DNA from 4 places in the Nocardia sp. NPDC059240 genome. Region 1 is predicted to be linked to each of the others. Evidence: riboswitches for the same ligand, from Rfam matches in the RefSeq annotation. Region 1 holds a riboswitch; each other region holds the start of a gene.
What was found. Region 1 has a riboswitch for S-adenosylmethionine ahead of ACFXHA_RS11750 (AfsA-related hotdog domain-containing protein). Riboswitches for the same ligand answer to the same signal wherever they lie in the genome.
Positions count from the first base shown of each region.

Region 2: another riboswitch for S-adenosylmethionine. It lies ahead of ACFXHA_RS19265 (rhodanese-like domain-containing protein); the one in region 1 lies ahead of ACFXHA_RS11750 (AfsA-related hotdog domain-containing protein).
Region 3: another riboswitch for S-adenosylmethionine. It lies ahead of ACFXHA_RS24995 (ABC transporter substrate-binding protein); the one in region 1 lies ahead of ACFXHA_RS11750 (AfsA-related hotdog domain-containing protein).
Region 4: another riboswitch for S-adenosylmethionine. It lies ahead of ACFXHA_RS09495 (aminotransferase class V-fold PLP-dependent enzyme); the one in region 1 lies ahead of ACFXHA_RS11750 (AfsA-related hotdog domain-containing protein).

Region 1 covers NZ_JBHZAC010000003.1:308,156-312,360, forward strand. Annotated here, with positions in the region: gene ACFXHA_RS11735 (hypothetical protein) at 1-259, shown strand, start outside; gene ACFXHA_RS11740 (hypothetical protein) at 269-1,111, opposite strand; gene ACFXHA_RS11745 (HAD family hydrolase) at 1,105-1,845, opposite strand; gene ACFXHA_RS11750 (AfsA-related hotdog domain-containing protein) at 1,842-2,627, opposite strand; SAM riboswitch class IV at 2,647-2,757, opposite strand; gene ACFXHA_RS11755 (MFS transporter) at 2,859-4,205, opposite strand, start outside.
Region 2 covers NZ_JBHZAC010000005.1:94,613-98,817, forward strand. Annotated here, with positions in the region: gene ACFXHA_RS19250 (MarR family winged helix-turn-helix transcriptional regulator) at 1-237, opposite strand, end outside; gene ACFXHA_RS19255 (DJ-1/PfpI family protein) at 234-878, opposite strand; gene ACFXHA_RS19260 (O-succinylhomoserine sulfhydrylase) at 979-2,193, opposite strand; gene ACFXHA_RS19265 (rhodanese-like domain-containing protein) at 2,190-2,612, opposite strand; SAM riboswitch class IV at 2,627-2,742, opposite strand; gene ACFXHA_RS19270 (hypothetical protein) at 2,805-3,248, opposite strand; gene ACFXHA_RS19275 (FAD-dependent oxidoreductase) at 3,471-4,205, shown strand, end outside.
Region 3 covers NZ_JBHZAC010000006.1:622,094-626,298, reverse strand. Annotated here, with positions in the region: gene ACFXHA_RS25010 (GNAT family N-acetyltransferase) at 1-313, opposite strand, end outside; gene ACFXHA_RS25005 (HAD family hydrolase) at 555-1,193, shown strand; gene ACFXHA_RS25000 (LOG family protein) at 1,226-1,702, opposite strand; SAM riboswitch class IV at 1,817-1,934, shown strand; gene ACFXHA_RS24995 (ABC transporter substrate-binding protein) at 2,006-3,163, shown strand; gene ACFXHA_RS24990 (ABC transporter permease) at 3,164-4,205, shown strand, end outside.
Region 4 covers NZ_JBHZAC010000002.1:825,504-829,708, forward strand. Annotated here, with positions in the region: gene ACFXHA_RS09485 (MarR family winged helix-turn-helix transcriptional regulator) at 1-308, opposite strand, end outside; gene ACFXHA_RS09490 (class I SAM-dependent methyltransferase) at 406-1,254, shown strand; SAM riboswitch class IV at 1,319-1,432, shown strand; gene ACFXHA_RS09495 (aminotransferase class V-fold PLP-dependent enzyme) at 1,502-2,815, shown strand; gene ACFXHA_RS09500 (hypothetical protein) at 2,817-3,005, opposite strand; gene ACFXHA_RS09505 (DUF2752 domain-containing protein) at 3,024-3,473, opposite strand; gene ACFXHA_RS09510 (hypothetical protein) at 3,599-4,183, shown strand.

The sequences.
Region 1 (4,205 bases):
ACCCCGCACCTACACCCAGGTTTCGGGCGTGGCCGAACTGACCGCGGGCACGCTGCTGCTGGTCCCCCGCACCCGCAGCCTCGGCGCGCGCCTCGCGGTGCTCATCTTCCTCGCCGTCTTCCCGGGCAACCTGCAGATGCTGCGCGTCTGGTGGCCCAGCGATATGCCGATGGTCATGAAACTCGGTGCCGTGCTGCGGCTTCCGCTGCAGATTCCGATGGTGACCACCGCGCGCAGGGTGTACCGCGACGCGCGGTGATCGACCGGTTCAGTCCCGGGTCACGAACTCGTCGAAGACCGGGTCGGGCAGTTTGAGCTGGGCGTGAATATCACCGCCCAGCCCGAAATGTCCTATCGCGCCGCCGTAGTTCTGCTGATAGCTCTGCCAGAGCACCACCACGCTGATGATCCGGTTCGCTCCCGGTAACGCCGGATCCGGGAACGGGTTGGGCAGCACGGCCCGGTAGGTCGCCGTCCCGTCCGCATCGGTGATGAAGACATTCGGGACACCCAGCGGCCCGGGCCGGGTCGGTGCGTCCCGGTCCAAGTCCTTGGCACGCAAGGACATCACCGTGTAGAGCGAGTCCGGGATGAGCCCGCTGAACTCGAACCGGAACTCACCGTGGCGAGCCTCCTCGTCGACCGTCACCTCCAGGGTGCCGCGTGCCTTCAGCCACTCCCCCAGCGTCACCGCCGTGGTGAGCTTGCGCCCGTCCTCCGGTCGGATATCCGGAATCGGTGTCTCGTGGAACGGGTAGCTCGGCCGCCGCACCGTATCGGCGTCCGGCCGCTGGTCGGGGGCGAACACCATCGGATAGTTGTTGGCGGGCAAGGGCAGTGGCAGCGTGTGCAGCACGCTCCCGGCGTCCGCGTCCGGCAGTTCCTCGGGCAGTTCCCGCACGATCGTGTACGCCGCCAGGTCACCGAACTTCGGTACGGCGGTGTCGGCGGCGACGATGGCCCGCCCCCACCGCCGGGTGACCGTCCCGTCCGGACCCGGCACGGTGAGGTAGCCGACGACGATGAAATTGCCGTCAGCGTCCAGGACTTCGCTCGGCGGATACAGCGGCCCCTGCGTGGTCGGGGTCAGGTCGTAACTCTTGCTCACCATACGGACAGTGCTTCCTGCTCGGAGAGAAGGCGACCCGGATCGTCGACGCTGTCGCCGACCCGATCGCCGAGATGAATCCACCCGGTGCTGCCACCACGGTCTGCAGAAGCATGCGCGGTGAGGACCGCGTCGTCACCGCGAAAACCCGGGTGCCCCACGGCTTGTAGGAACGGCAGATCGCTGGCGTGATCGCCGTAGCCGTAACTGTGCTCGCGGGCGATCCCGTGCTCACGCAGGTATTCGGCCACGGCGGCGGCCTTGGCATGGCCGATCATGGGCCGCCACACCTCGCCGGTCAGCACGCCCTGCTCGTCGACCACCGGGGTGGTGGCGATGACCTGGTCGGCCCCGAGCGCCGCCGCCACGGGCGCAATGGCCGCCGGGAACGATCCCGACAGCAGCACCGTGGCATGTCCCGAATCGCGGTGTGCGCGCAGTGTTTCCACCGCCTCGGCGTAGTAGCCGCCGCCTCCCGCACCGAACTGCGCGAACCAGCGTCGCCCGGCCTCGGCCAGCGCATCGGCCCGTGCCCCGCGGTAGGCCCGGTAGTAGTGCCGGTTGACCTCCTCCCGTGGTGTCCCGGCCGCGGCCCGCTGTTTGATCTCGTCGCTCAGTCGCGCGTATTCGCTGCCATCGTCACCGTTCTCGGCCAGCCAGAAGCGTTGGAAGGCGAACATGCTCTTGACGGTGATGAGGGTTTCGTCGACGTCGAAGAACGCCGCGCCGGCGGTCATGCCACTTCCAGGTAGGCCGCGATCGCCTTGGCCGCCTTGTGCCGTTCGATCTGGGAGATGCGCTCATTGGGCAGTGCGGCATAGGTGATGCGGGTGGTGGCGACGCTGCGGTCGAGCTGGCGCACATCGACCTCGATGGCGAACTCCAGCTTGGCCGGATCGGTGACCGAGATCGGAGTGAGCACCGCGTGCAGCGTGGCGGGCAGGGGAAACAGGAAGGACTTGAACTCCAATTCGATGCTGTTCCACACGATATAGAAGTGCTGTTCGGGCCAGCGGCGGCCGTACTCGAGTTCGAACGCGCCGAGGAACAGCTGCCGCACCGCCTCCACGATCACGATGCCCTGCACGTGTTCGCCGGTCTGATGGTCGAGCAGCAGTTCATTGTCGCCGTGGATGCGCAGGTCCGCCCGGAACTCGGTATCGGACTCGCGAATCAGATTGGCCAGCAGCACATTCGAGTGCTGATACTTGTGCACCTGGTGGCGCGGGGCCGGTTCGTCGACCGGTCCGCTGACCCGCAGTCCGGCCGGGGCGTGCACCAGCGCCACATGCTCGACATAGTCGAGATCGTGGCGCGTGACCCCCTGGCCGAGCCGCACGGTCAGCGGCCGGTCCGACTCCCGCCACCGGCCGCCCCGTAGCGCGGCCACCAGCCCCGACACCGTGAAGGCCCGGTCGTCCGCGGCGATGCCCCGGAAGCGGTCGGCCACCAGCAGCACCTCGCCGACGGCCACCTCCTCCGCCACCGCGGACACCGAATCGAGCTGGGCTACAGACATTTTCCCTCCGAGAGCAAACGCAAGACGCTTATGGCGACGCTCGCCGCCATCCGGTCGTCACCCGGAGCACCCCGCCGCCGTGGAGGGTTGCCGCCCAGCCAGCCGGGGCTTGACACTGGAACTCATGACCGTGATCGAAAAGTTATGCGGCCCAGGGAATTTCAGAAACAGTTTCAACCACACCGATCGAAACCCGGACACGAAGGACGCCGCTGTCCCCCGCGCTCCGATTCACTCCGCGGCAGCCACGCCCACGCGCGTCGAGGCGGCAGCCAGTGCCGCGCCCACCGCCGCCAGCACCGCGATGGCTAGCGCGACGGCCGAATAGCCGTGGTGGGCCACCAGATTGGCGATCTGCGGGCCCGCACTGGCCCCGACGAACAGGGCGAAGGTGTACAACGCCGTGGCGGTGCCCCGCGCCGCCCCCGCATGCACCGCGATCGCCTGCACCGCCGTCGGAGCCGCCACCGCGATCGCCGTGACGAATACGAACAGCCACACCGCAACCCAGACGCCGCCGAACGGCACCGCCGTGATCGCCGCCGCGCCCGCCGCGATCGCCAGAGCGACGATCAAGCGGATGGCCGGGGCGATAACGCCCAGCCGCCCGGCCAGCAACGGCACCGCCACCATGGCCGGAATCGCACTGGCGCGCAGCGCAAGCAGGGCAGCATTGCCGGACCCCACCCCCTCCGGCGGAGCGAGCTGAACACCGGTATAGATCCCCACGAACGAACCCAGAATGGCCAGGCAGCTCAGATAGAGCAACGCCAGCCGGGCCTGCCCCAGCAGAATCCCGAAAGGCGCGAAGACACTACGCACCCCGCCGACCGGCGCAGCATCCGGTACCGGCACCGCGACCGACACTGCCGACGGCGCGACCTCCGCCGCCTCGGGCACTGCCTCCGCGACCTCGACGGCCACCGGCATGCCGTCCGCCGACTCCGCACCTACCGCCGATGCCGACCTCGGTCCGGCCTCCGGTGCCCCATCCTTCGGAGCAACCCGTAATGGCGGTGGCACGGCCGCCGGCGTGGCGGCCGGCGCCTCCAGCACCACGTGGAGCAGCGCCGCCGACAGTGCGAAAGCGATTGCGCCCGCGATGAAGATCGCGTGCCAGCCGAGTGCGTTGCCGATGAGCTGGGCCAGGACCTGTGCCACCACTCCCGCTCCGAGGAAGGAGCTGGTCAGGCAGGTGAGGGCGAAGATCCTGCGCTGCGGGGCAATTCGCTCGGACAGGTAGGCGAAGGCGGCGGGGGCGAAGAAGGAAGCGGTGAGCCCCTGCAGGATTCGCGCCGACAGCCCACTCACCAATCCGGGTGCGAGCGCCACCAGCAGTGAGCTCACCACCGTCGCCAACAGCCCGCCGACAATGACCGGCCGCCGCCCCCACCGGTCCGACAGCGGCCCCGTTACCAGGAATCCCGCCCCGTAGGCGAGCCCGAACGCGGTGGTTGTCCAGGTGGCCGCAGACTTGGACGTATCCCAGTCCACCGCAAGCCGATTCAGCACCGGCAACACCGCATACAGCTGCCCGACCACCAGAATCCCGACCGCACACACGGCCGCAACCGTGCG
Region 2 (4,205 bases), on a different contig from region 1:
CGCCACCCGTTGCACGCTCTGACGCGTGATGCCCATCTCGCGCGCGATACCCGCGACCGGCAGAGGCTCGCGGATCACCGCGCCCAGCACCTGCCACCAGGCCACGGTGATCCCGGCGGGCTTGGCCAATTCCTCGGCGACCGCAAGGAATTGGCCGTTCAACTTGAACGAGGTGACCGCCGCGGTGGCGAAGAGTTGCTGATCGGTGCGAGTCGGCTGCTCGTCGGCGCGAGTCACTGCGCGGCTGCCGCGCGCTGCTGTTCGTACTCGAACAGCTCGTAAAAGCCTGCCGGATCATTGTTTCCGTAGAGCTTGTACCAAGCCTCGAGCACGTGCGGCTCGAAGATGCCGAGCCGGGCGAAGATCGCGCGGGCGAAGTCGACGGGGCGGGTGCCGGTCGCGGTGATCAGATCACCGTCGGTCACCGCGGTCTCCGCTACGTAATGCTCGCCGCCCGAATATCCGCTCATGGACAGGTAACCCGGATCGTTGCTGGTGTGCGGACGCTCGTCGAACAGCCCTTCCTTGGCGAGTCCGAAGGTGGCCCCACAGATGGCGGCGACCGGGACGCCGGCGGTCAGGAATTCTCGCGCCTTGCCCGCGAAGATCGTGATCGGGCTGGCCGGATCGAATTCGGTCGCCAGTCCGGGCAGGATCAGCATCGCGCTGTCGGCGGGCTTCAGATCCGCGAGTGCGATATCGGGCACGATCCGCATGCCACCCATCGATGTGACCGGATCGGTGCTGATCCCAACGGTTTTCACCTGCCAGGTGCCGGGTTCCCGGTGCCAGAGTTCGCGATTGATGTGCGCGGTCGCATGCCCGACCTCCCAGTCCGAGAAGGTGTCGTAGACGGCCATGTGAACTGTTTTCATCATGACAGCATGCTGTCATATTTGACAGCATGCTGTCAATAACTTTGCCCCCGGAAACGACAAATGGCCGGAACCCGCTGGGTTCCGGCCATTTCGGTATTCGTCAGCTCAGGGCGTGGTCCAGGTCGCCCAGCAGGTCTTCGACATCTTCGAGGCCGATGGAGATGCGCACGACCCCGTCCGTGATGCCCACGGCCGCACGGCCTTCCGGACCCATCGCGCGATGCGTGGTGGTGGCCGGGTGGGTGATCAGGGTCTTGGCGTCACCGAGGTTGTTGGAGATATCGATGATGCGCAACCGGTTGAGCACCTCGAAAGCGCGCTTCTTGGCCTCGTTCTCGGGAGCCTTCAGCTCGAAGGTGATCACCGTGCCGCCGCCCGACATCTGCCGCTTGGCCAGCTCGTACTGCGGGTGCGAGGACAGGAAGGGGTACTTCACCCACGCCACGGCCGGGTGGTCCTCCAGGAACTGCGCGATCTTCAGCGCCGAATCCACCGACTGACGCAGCCGCAGCGGCATGGTCTCGAGGCCCTTGAGCAGCGTCCAGGCATTGAACGGGCTCAGCGCCGGACCGGTGTGGCGCATCAGGTTCTTGACCGGACCGTCGATGTAGTCCTGCGGTCCAAGGATCGCGCCGCCGAGCACCCGGCCCTGGCCGTCGATGTGCTTGGTGCCCGAGTAGACGGTGATGTCCGCGCCCAGATCGAAACCGCGCTGCAACAGCGGGGTGGCGAAAACGTTGTCCAGCACCACCTTCGCGCCCGCCGCGTGCGCGAGATCGGAGACCGCGCGCACATCGGTGAGGGTCTGCATCGGATTCGAAGGGGTCTCGAAGAAGACGGCCGTGGTCGGCACCGACAGCGCCTGCTCCCACTGGTCCAGATCCTCACCGTCGACGAAGACGGTCTCCACGCCCCAGCGCGGCAGGATCTCGTTGGCCACCACGAAGCAGGAGCCGAACAGGCTGCGCGCCGCGACCAGGCGGTCGCCGGCGGCCACCAGCGCGCCCAGCGCGGTGAACACCGCGGACATGCCCGAGGCGGTCGCGAAACAGGCTTCCGCGCCGTCGATCAGGCGCAGCCGCTCCTCGAACATGGCGACCGTCGGGTTGCCGTAGCGGGAGTAGACGAAGTGCTCGATATCGCCGGTGAAGGACGCTTCCGCGGCCTCGGCGCTCTCGTAGACGAAACCCGAATTGAGGAACAGCGCCTCGGAGGTCTCGTCGAAGCCGGAACGCCGGGTGCCGCCGCGCACGGCCTGCGTGGCCGGGCCGACGCCCTCGGGGAGCGGCTTTTCGAAGGAACCGCCGGTGATCATGACTGCCTCCACGGGAGTCCGTCGGCGCGCCAGCCGGTGCTGCCGCGATGACCCTGGCCGTCCAGTGCACCCTCGAACCCGTCGACCACATTGAAGGACGGGGAGATGCCGACGGTGGTGGCCGCGGTGGCCGCGCCGATGGAGCGCTGGCCCGAGCGGCAGATGAACAGCACCGGGGCGTCCGAATCCTGCGGGCGCGCCGCAAGAGCCTGCCGCAACTGGTCCACGAACCGCGCATTGGGCGCGCCGGTGGCGTCCACCCATTCGATCAGCGCGGTCGGCCGGCCGATGCCATTGGTGTCGGGCACCCCGACGAAACGCCACTCCGCTTCGGTGCGGACATCCACCAGCACCGCATCCGGATTGTCGCGCAACAACTCCCACGCCTGCTTCGGCGTGATGTCACCCGCGTAGTTCACCTGTACCTCCTGTGAATCCGCACTTGCCGCACCGCTGCTCGGTGCGTGGCCAGGTCGTCACCCGGAGCACCCCACCGCGGAGGAGGGTTGCCGATCAGCGAGCCGGGGCTTGACGCTGATACTCATGACCTGGGATGAGAGTGCCGAAAAACCGGCACTCGTGTCAAACGGTTCGCCGGACTTCGGACCTTGTCACGAACTGCAGACCAACCAGCGGGAATTCTCTTTGGTGAAGTGCCAGGTGGAGGTGGTCTGGGCGCCACCGGCGCTGAAACTGACCTGCGCCGTGGCCTTGTCGCCGTCGATGACGGGGTCCTTCAGCGCGTCGAAGCTGATCGGGCCGCCGGTCTCGACGGCAATCTTGAGCGGCGAGTTGTTCTCGTCGAATCCCTTGCAGGCCAAGCTCGGTTCGTACTTGCCGTTGTCGCTGCGGTACTTGATGAAGTTGCCCGCGGGTGCGGAAAGCCGATCGGTATCTGTGACATTCTTCTCAACCGGCGAGACCAGGGTGGCGATCACGATGCCCAGGATCACGAACGCGATGAGACCGGCCGCGACCAGGAATGGCCACATGCTCCGCGTCTCGTTCTGATCGAACTGGACCGGATCCTCGACTGTCTCCTCCGCGTCGCTCATGGGTAGATCATGCCTGGTCGGTGCGAGGGACCTCGAATGCCATCGCATAGAATCAGCAGAATTTCCCGCCCGAGGCGCGGGAATAGCAGGACAACGCAGCAACGCTGCAGCGTCGGGGGCCGATGATGGCACCTGAAGTCCGGGCGTCAACTTAGCCTAAGCTAAGAACGACGGCTAAGTTTTGACGGCAAGTTGGTTTCGACCCAAAGGGTGCGCGGAAAAATGACCGAACAGAGTGCAGCGACCCGCCCGCTACGCATTGCGATCGTGGGCGCAGGACCGGCCGGTATCTATGCCGCCGATGCCTTGATGAAGTCCGACGCACCCACCGGGTTCGACGGGGTCAGCATCGACCTCTACGAGCGCATGCCCGCGCCCTTCGGTCTCATCCGCTACGGCGTCGCCCCCGATCACCCGCGCATCAAGGGCATCATCACCGCGCTGCACAAGGTCCTCGACAAGGACCAGGTCCGTCTGCTCGGCAATATCGACTACGGCGTCGACATCACCCTCGAGGACCTGCGGCAGTTCTACGACGCGGTCATCTTCTCCACCGGCGCCAATGCCGACCGCGCCCTGGAGGTTCCGGGCATCGACCTCGACGGCTCCTTCGGCGCCGCGGACTTCGTGTCCTGGTACGACGGACACCCGGACGTGCCGCGCACCTGGCCGCTGGACGCGCAGAAGGTCGCCGTGCTCGGCGTCGGCAACGTCGCCCTGGACGTGGCGCGCGTGCTGGCCAAGACCGGTGACGAACTGCTGCCGACCGAGATCCCGCCGAACGTCTACGAGGGCCTGCTGGCCAACCAGGCGCTGGAAGTGCACGTCTTCGGTCGCCGCGGTCCCGCCCAGGCCAAGTTCACCCCCCTGGAACTGCGCGAACTCGACCACTCGCCGACCATCGAGGTCATCGTCGATCCTGAGGACATCGACTACGACGAGGGCTCCGAAGCCGCG
Region 3 (4,205 bases), on a different contig from region 1:
CCACCCCCGGGTCGCCCAGCTGCGACACTTCGGCCTGCACCGCGGTCTTCCGCTCCGCGAACAGCTGCTCGATCTGCTCGAGCTCGGCCACCATCGGGACCCCGGCGAAGCCCAGCCCGGCCACCTTGTTGAGCGGCGAACCCTCCTCGGCGAAGGCGGCCACCCCGCCCGCGACCGGAATCACGAACCCGGCCGTAGCGCCGAGCCGCGCCGCCGCGGCCCCACCGCCCTTGCTGATCAACTCCGCCTCGACCCGCTCGATGCGCGCCGCCAGCTCCGTCCCGCAGAAAAATGTGCCCTGGTCACCAGCCATGCCCGCCAGCCTAATTCGCGCGGCCGCGAGATCGCCTTCGCTTTTCGGCGCGGCCGCCGATGAACACCGGCCGCGATCGCTGTCGTCACGATCGCCGAGCTGAACGTGCGCCGCCGGGTATCGGCGCGCCGACGTTGGACGAGCCCGCACGCGCCGGCGGTGATAGCCCGCGGCGGTAGGGCTGTGGGGGAAGCGGGTCGGTGGTGCCGGGCGGGGAATCGGCGGGCCGTAGGGTCGGGGGGTGGCTTTTGATCGTGCGACCGGACCGGCGGGCGGCCTCGTGGTGGGGTTCGACCTGGATATGACGCTGATCGATTCGCGGCCGGGGATCGCGGCGGTGTGGGATGCGGTGGCCGCGAAAACCGGCGTGCCGATCGACTCCGAGCTGGTGGTGTCGCGGCTCGGGCCGCCGCTGGCGGATGAGGCGGCGCAATGGTTTCCCGAGCACGAGGTGCCGGGGATCGTGGCCATGTACCGGGAGTTCTACCCGGACCTGGCGGTACAACCCTCGGAGAACCTGCCCGGTGTCGTCGACGCTCTCGCGGCCGTGCACCAGGCGGGCGGGCGGGTACTGGTGATCACGGCCAAGAACGAACCGCACGCGCAGCTGCACCTGGATCACCTCGGCCTCGAGGTGGATGAGCTGGTCGGCGGGGCGTGGGCGGAGGAGAAGGGGGAGGTGCTGCGGGAGCGCGGGGCCTCGATCTATGTGGGGGACCACCTCGGGGATGTGCGCGCGGCCAAGGTGGCCGACGCTGTCTCGGTGGCCGTGACCACCGGCCCCTATGCGGCCGAAGAGCTGTCGGCAGCCGGGGCCGATGTGGTGCTTGATGACCTCACCGAGTTCCCGGCGTGGCTGGCCGGCCACCTGGGCGGATAGAACGCGCCGGAATGACGAGGTGGAGGCGACGGCTACAGCGGGGGCGCGAGGGCGAGGGTGACCGCGTGGGCGGGGTCTAGGGCAGGGAGGGTGGCGTCGACGGGTTTGCCTTCGGCGTCGTGGATTCGCCAGCCGTGGAGGGAGATGACGCGGGTGGCGCGGTGGTTGGCGAGGGCCAGTTCGGAGAGGGTGCCCCAGGAGCCGCCGATGATGATGACGGCGTCGGCGGAGGCGATGAGGATGGCGTTTCGGGCTTCGCCCATGTTCGTGTAGAGGACTGCGGAGAGGCCGGGGCAGGCTGTGGCGCGGTCGGTGTCGGGGCGGATGCCGATGACGAGTCCGCCTGCGCGGGAAGCGCCTTCGGTGACGGCGGCCATGACGCCGGTGCCGCCGCCGCAGAGGACCGTCGCACCCGCGGTGGCGAGGAGGCGGCCTACTTCGCGGGCGGCCGCGGCGTCGCGAGGGGTGCAGTCGCGGGGGCCGCAGACGGCTATTTGCAGTGGTGGCAAGGGTTTTCCTGTCGTCGGTGTGCCGCGGTGGTCGTTCGGGGAGACGGGGTTGTTGGCATCAGGCTGATTCGAATCCTGTCGTCTTCCCGGTGGACACGGCTACCTTTTGCCCACGGTCACGAGTATCAGCATGTTCGAGCCCCGGCTCGCTGATCGGCAACCCTCGCTTGGCGGTGGGGTGCCCCGGGTGACGACCAGGTGGTGTCGTTCGCGGGCATCGCAAGCGCTAACAGGCCGTGCGTGGCAGTCACGGTCGTGTCCCCATGCCCGGTTGGCGAGCCGGCGCGGAGTGTAGAGGTTGCAATGAGCAGGTACTGGTCCCGTGGTTTCGGCCGGGTGGCGGTGGGTGTCGCGGCGGCGGCTCTGGTGGCGGGACTGGCCTCGGCCTGCTCCAACGACTCATCCGGAAGTAGCTCGGACACCGTGTATTTCGGCGTTTCGGGTCCGAAGACGGGTGGCTCTGCCGAATACGGGCGGCTCTGGCAGCAGGGTTTCGATCTGGCGTTGGACGAGATCAATGCCAATGGCGGGATCAATGGCAAGAAGGTCGCGCTGAAATGGGAGGATTCGCAGTCGGATCCGAAGCAGACCGTGCCGATCGCGACCAAGTTCGTGGGCGATCAGTCGATCATCGCCGAGCTGGGTGACTTCTCCTCGCCGGCCTCCATCGCGGCCTCGCCGGTGTACAACCGCGGCAAGCTGGTGCAGTACGGCTTCACCAATTCCTCGGTCGATTTCACCAAGGGCGGCGACTATTCGTGGAGCCCGTCCATCACGTTGGATGTGTTCCAGGAGCGCAATGCCGAATGGGTGAAGTCGAAGGCCAAGAAGGTTTCGGTGGTCTACCTCGAAACCGACTGGGGCAAGCAGGCTTTCCAGTTCTTCCAGCAGTTCGCCAAGGAGAAGGGCATCGAGATCGCCTACTCTTCCTCGATTCTGCCGGACTCGCAGGACTTCCGGCCGGTGCTGATCAAGGGCCGCGACGCCAACCCGGACGCGTTCGTGCACCTGGGTTACGGTCCGGACGGCGCGCTGGTCGTCAAGCAGCTGCGTGATGTCGGGTTCAACGGCCAGTTCTTCGGCGGCCAGAACACCCCGCAGTTCATCGATCTGGCGGGCAAGGCGGCCGAGGGCGACATCGTGAACGGCGTGTTCACCCCGTCGGATCCGAGCCCGAAGATCCAGAGCTTCACCACCAAGTTCAAGGCCAAGTTCAACACCGATCCGGGTGACTTCAATGTCTACGCCTACGACGCGCTCAACACCCTGGTGAAGGCGGCCAAGTTCGGCGGCGCGACTCGGGAGGGCGTGCTGAAGGGGCTGCGCGAGGTCAAAGACTTCGACGGAATCGGCCTGGGCACCTTCGCCTTCGATCAGCAGACGCGGCGGCCGAGCGGGGTGAAGCCGATCGAGCTGATCCTGCAGAACGGCAAGTTCCTGCCGGTCGGAAGCAATAAGTAGATGTTCGACACGCTTATCGCGGGTCTGGTCCACGGCAATGCGTACGCGCTCATCGCCGTGGGCATCACCCTGATCTTCGGGGTCAGCAATGTCATCAACTTCGCGCACGGCTCGATCTTCGCGTTCGGGTCGGTGCTGGGCTGGTGGCTGATCGCCCAGCACGGGCTGGCCTGGTGGGCCGCGCTGGCCGTGGTGGTCGTCGCGACCGCGCTGGTCGGCATCGCCATCGACGTGCTGGCGGTGCGGCCGCTGCGCCGCGCCCCGGCCATTGCCGCGCTGCTGGCGACGGTGGCGGTCGGGCTGATCATCGAGAACGTGGTCGCCCTGGTGTTCGGGCCGGATACCCGGCCGTTCCCACAGGTGTTGCCCACCAACAATATTCGGGTGGGCGGGGTGCGATTGGGCACCTCGGACGTGGTCATGTTCGCCATCACCCTGACGGTGATGGCCGGGCTGTGGGCGTTCCTGCGCTACAGCCGCCACGGCCTGGCCATCCGCGCCACCGCGCAGGATCCCGATGCCGCCGCGCAGATGGGGATCGGCGTGGGGCGGGTGCAGTCGCTGGCCTTCGCCATCGCGTCCGGATTGGGCGGGCTGGCAGGCATTTTCGTCGGCCTCTACAACTCGAATATCTCCCCGACCTCCGGCGGCATCGTCGGCATGACCGGGTTCGTGGCCGCCACCATCGGCGGGCTGGGTTCGATTCCGGGCGCGGTGGTGGGCGGTTTCGTGCTGGGGCTGGTGGAGGCGTTCGGCATCTACTGGTTCGGGGACGGGTACCGCGATCTCATCACCTTCGGGCTGCTGGTGATCTTCCTCGTGTTGCGGCCGGGCGGGCTGCTCGCACGGCCGCCCGCCATCGAATCCGAGCCCATGACCGGCACCTTCCTCGGGGCGGGCCGGGAACTGCGGGTGCGTTGGTGGCATGCGTTGATCGCGCTCGGTATTGCGGGCGTGGGAATTCCGTTGGTGGCCAACGACTACGGCATTTCGGTGGGCACTCAGATCCTGGCGTACGCGATCATCGCCGTCTCCATGACGC
Region 4 (4,205 bases), on a different contig from region 1:
GCCACCACCGCTTCGATCCGGCCGTCCGAATCCGGAATCGACTCGACCAGCACCTTGCGACGGTCCGTGGCATCCGGCACCCGCCGGACGAATCCGCCCTGTTCCAGCCGGTCGATGAGCCGGGTGACCGCACCGGTCGACAGTCCGGTCCGCGACGCGAGTTCGCCCGCGGTCAGCGATCCGGCCAGGGCGATGAGGTTCAGCGCGAAGAAGTCGGTGGCCCCCAAGCCGAGCGCGGACGCGGCGGCCTGGGCGATGACGGCCTGCGCAGTGACGTATTCGCGGTACGGCCCTTCGAGCCGATCCATTGACGGTTGTGGGTGGGAGGACTTAGATTTATCTGCGTTCATGCAACTACTTCCTCCACTCAGATACTTTGCCGGTGCAGGAAAGGATAGCGCGACCATGCCGAATACCGCCGCTGACACATCCCTGATCCCGATTCTCATCGCCGCGGCCGAGGACCTCGAGCCCGCCGAAAAGCGCTTTCTGACAGACGAACTCGCGATGCGCATGCTGCCCGCGGGCCTGCGGCCGCTGGTGCGGCTCCCGGCCGGGCGGCGGCTGTTGCGCGCGGTCATGAACCGCGAGGGAGTCGGCGCGTGGGAGAGTCTCGCCTGCCGCAAACGATATTTCGACGACCGGACCGTGGCCGCGATCGCCGAGGGCATCGAGGCGGTCGTGGTGCTCGGTGCGGGACTCGACACCAAGGCGCTGCGCTTGGCCGCACCCGCCGGAATTCCCGCCTTCGAAGTGGATCTGCCGATCAATATTGCCCAGAAGCGCAAGCGGATTCCGCTGCCCGACAGCGTGACCCAGGTGCCGATCGACTTCGAGACCGACGATCTCGCCACCGTATTGATCGAGCACGGATACCGATTCGACGCGCGGACTCTCTTCCTCTGGGAAGGGGTTACGCAATACCTGACCGAACCCGCTGTCCGAGCGACTCTTTCAGTTCTCGGCAAGGCAGCGACCGGTAGCGAGCTCATCTTCAGCTATGTCCGGCAAGACTTTCTGGACGGCACCAACCTTCAGGGCTGCGCTCCCACCTACCGCAGATTCGTTGCGCGACAGCCGCTCTGGCATTTCGGCCTGCAACCGGATCAGGTCTCGGCACTACTGGCGGATTACGGTTGGCACGAGATCGAGCAGGCGGGCGGACCGGAGCACACCGCGAGCTATCTGACTCCGATCGGGCGCGAGATCCGAGTGCCCGACCTCGAGCGGTGCGTATCGGCGCGCAAATCGTGACGGCGGACGCCCGGACCGGGAGGGGTTGACAAGTCCGCGCGGCATCTGCCAGTGTCTCCAATCAGGTCATGAGTACCAGCACTAAGCCCTGGCTAGCTGGTCGGCAACCCTCCTCCGCGGTGGGGTGCTCCAGGTGACGACCGGGCCGCCGCCCGACCGGGCGCGGCAAGCGCGGACTCTCGATCACTTGCCCTCTTGAAGGGGATACAGCTCGATCGTGTGTCCATGAATCCGATGGGATTTCGTGATGACCGCATTCGCCGACCAGACCTGTGCCCCCCTCGCCACCGTGTCCGGCTGTGATCTCCAGGTGCCGCTCGTACAGGGCGGCACCATCGGCTACGCCAACTTCGACTACGCCGCCAGCGCTCCCGCGCTGAAGCAGGTCACCGATCGCGTCGCCGAGCTACTGCCGTTCTATGCCAGCGTGCACCGGGGCGCGGGCTACGCCTCCCGGGTCTCCACCGACTGCTACGAGTCGGCCCGCGGCTCGGTCGCCCGCTTCCTGAACGCGGCCGACGACCAGGTCGTCGTCTTCACCCGCAACACCACCGACTCGCTGAACCTGCTGGCCTCCTGTGTGCCCGGCGACACCGTGGTACTGGATGTCGAGCATCACGCCAACTTCCTGCCCTGGACCCGGCACGGCCGCCGGGTGGTGGCCGTCGCCGACACCATCGAGGAGACCATTCAGCGCGTCGTCGCCGAGCTGTGCTCGAAACCCGCTGCGCTGCTGGCGGTTACCGGTGCCTCCAATGTGACCGGCGAACTGCTGCCGCTGGAGCGGCTGGCCTGGATCGCCCACCAGTGCGGCACCCGCATCCTGGTCGACGCGGCCCAGCTGGCCCCGCACCGCCGCATCGATCTGCAGACCGCCGGCATCGACTACCTGGCCTTCTCCGGCCACAAGGCGTACGCACCGTTCGGCGCGGGCGTGCTGGTCGGCCGCCGCGACTGGCTCGACAAGGCCGAGCCGTACCTGGCCGGTGGCGGCGCGGTGCGCTCGGTGACCACCGACGGCGTCGAGTGGGCCCCGGCCCCGCAGCGTCACGAGGCCGGTTCCCCGAACGTGCTGGGCGTGGCCGCCCTGGCCGCCGCCTGCGACGCCCTCGCCGATCTGGACGAGACCACCGTCATCGAGCACGAGCAGTACCTCACCCACCGCCTGCGCTACGGCCTGAAAACCGTTCCGGGCGTGAACTTCCTGCGTATCTGGCGTGACAGCACCGACGCCGTCGGCATCGTCGCCTTCACCGTCGACGGCTTCGAGCCCGGCCAGGTGGCCGCCTACCTCTCGGCCGAGCACGGCATCGGCGTCCGCGACGGCCGCTTCTGCGCGCACCCGCTGCTGGCCCGCCTCGGCGTGGACGCGGCCCTGCGCGCCAGCATCGGCCTCGGCACCACCGCCGCCGACGTGGACCGCCTCATCGACGCCATCTCCACCCTGGTCGAAAACGGCCCCGCCTGGAATTACGGCCGCACCGAAGGACATTGGAACCCGGTCCCCGAAACCCGCCCGTTCGGCAACTCGGCCGACGGCGCGGCCCCCTGCGGCTTCTGAACTACGGCACGAGATAGCGGGCCGCGAGGTCTTCGATGACCGGATCGTCATCGGCCACGGCGTCCAGCAGTTCGAGGTCCTCGCGGACCGAGAGCTGCCGGGCATCGTCCAGATCCGCATCTATCGGCCCGTCCTCGGCGAGTTGCCGGACCAGCTTCTCCCGCACACGCTCCCGCAGCGAATCGCTCATACGCAGAGCATGCCCCGACTAAACGGGTGCGATCCAGCTTCCCCACGGTGTGTTCCGCACAACGGTGAACACGATCAGAAATGCCAGTGCCACCCACAATGCCGGTTTGGGCAGTACCTGCGGTAGCCGCGGCGGCATCGGCTTACCCCGCCACCCCGCCACCAGCCAGGTCACCCACCAAGCCGTGAATCCCAGTGTCAGCGGCAGCAGCAGCAGATTGCTGTGGATGGCATCGAGCACATGCCCCTCGGTGAGATTGTGCAGCCCGCGCAGCCCGCCGCACCCGGGACACCACCACCCGGTGAGCTCATAGAAGGGGCAGTACCCGTACGCCCCACTCACGTGCGGATCCCGGAAATGCAGCAACGCCAGCCCGCCGGCCACCGCCCCGCCCGCCAACAGCGGCGCCCCGAGGCCGAGCCACCGCGAACGCGCGGGCGATTGGGTCACTGCTGCCGTGGTATCCACGACCACCAACGGTAGCCGCACCGGCCCCCACCTGCCAGGTCGCACTGAACTTCGCACCCCACCCGGCCAAGCGCGCTTGGGTATGCTGCCCCGGCCATCGTTTTCGAGTCGGGGGAATTCCACTCATGCCACAAAACCAAGGCGGCAACAAGATTCGCGGCATTCTGGCCGCGGTCGGAGCCGTCGCAGTTCTTATTCTCATCCGGGTCGGGGTCCGGCTGATCGACGGTGTCTTCGGCATCATCGGCCTGCTGGTCTTCATCCTCATCTGCGTGGGCGCCTATTTCGCGCTCAAGAAGAGGGGGCAATCCACGACCACCGCGTCGAGTTTCGCTCCCGCCTATACCCAGGCCCCGAGCCCCTACGACCACCAGAACACTCCCGCCCAGGGTTATCCGGCACCGTCCGGGTACCTCCCGCCACCCGCGGGCGCACCGAACCAGGGATATCCGCCGCCTCCGAGTGGTCCGGGCTACCCGGCCCCGCAGCCGGGCTATCCCGCACCGGGCGGACAGTTCGCTCCCCAGGGTCCGGCTCAGGGCTACGCCCCCGCACCGCAGGGTTATCCCACCCGGGCGAACGGGCCCGCGCCGCAGCCGAATCAGGCCGGCCCGCACGGCTATCCGACGCAGCCGAGCGGATATCAGCAGCAGGGCTACCAGCCGGGTTACTCGCAGACGCCGCCGAACTACCCACCGCAGCAGCGGTAAGTCGTTCCGACTGCATTGTTTT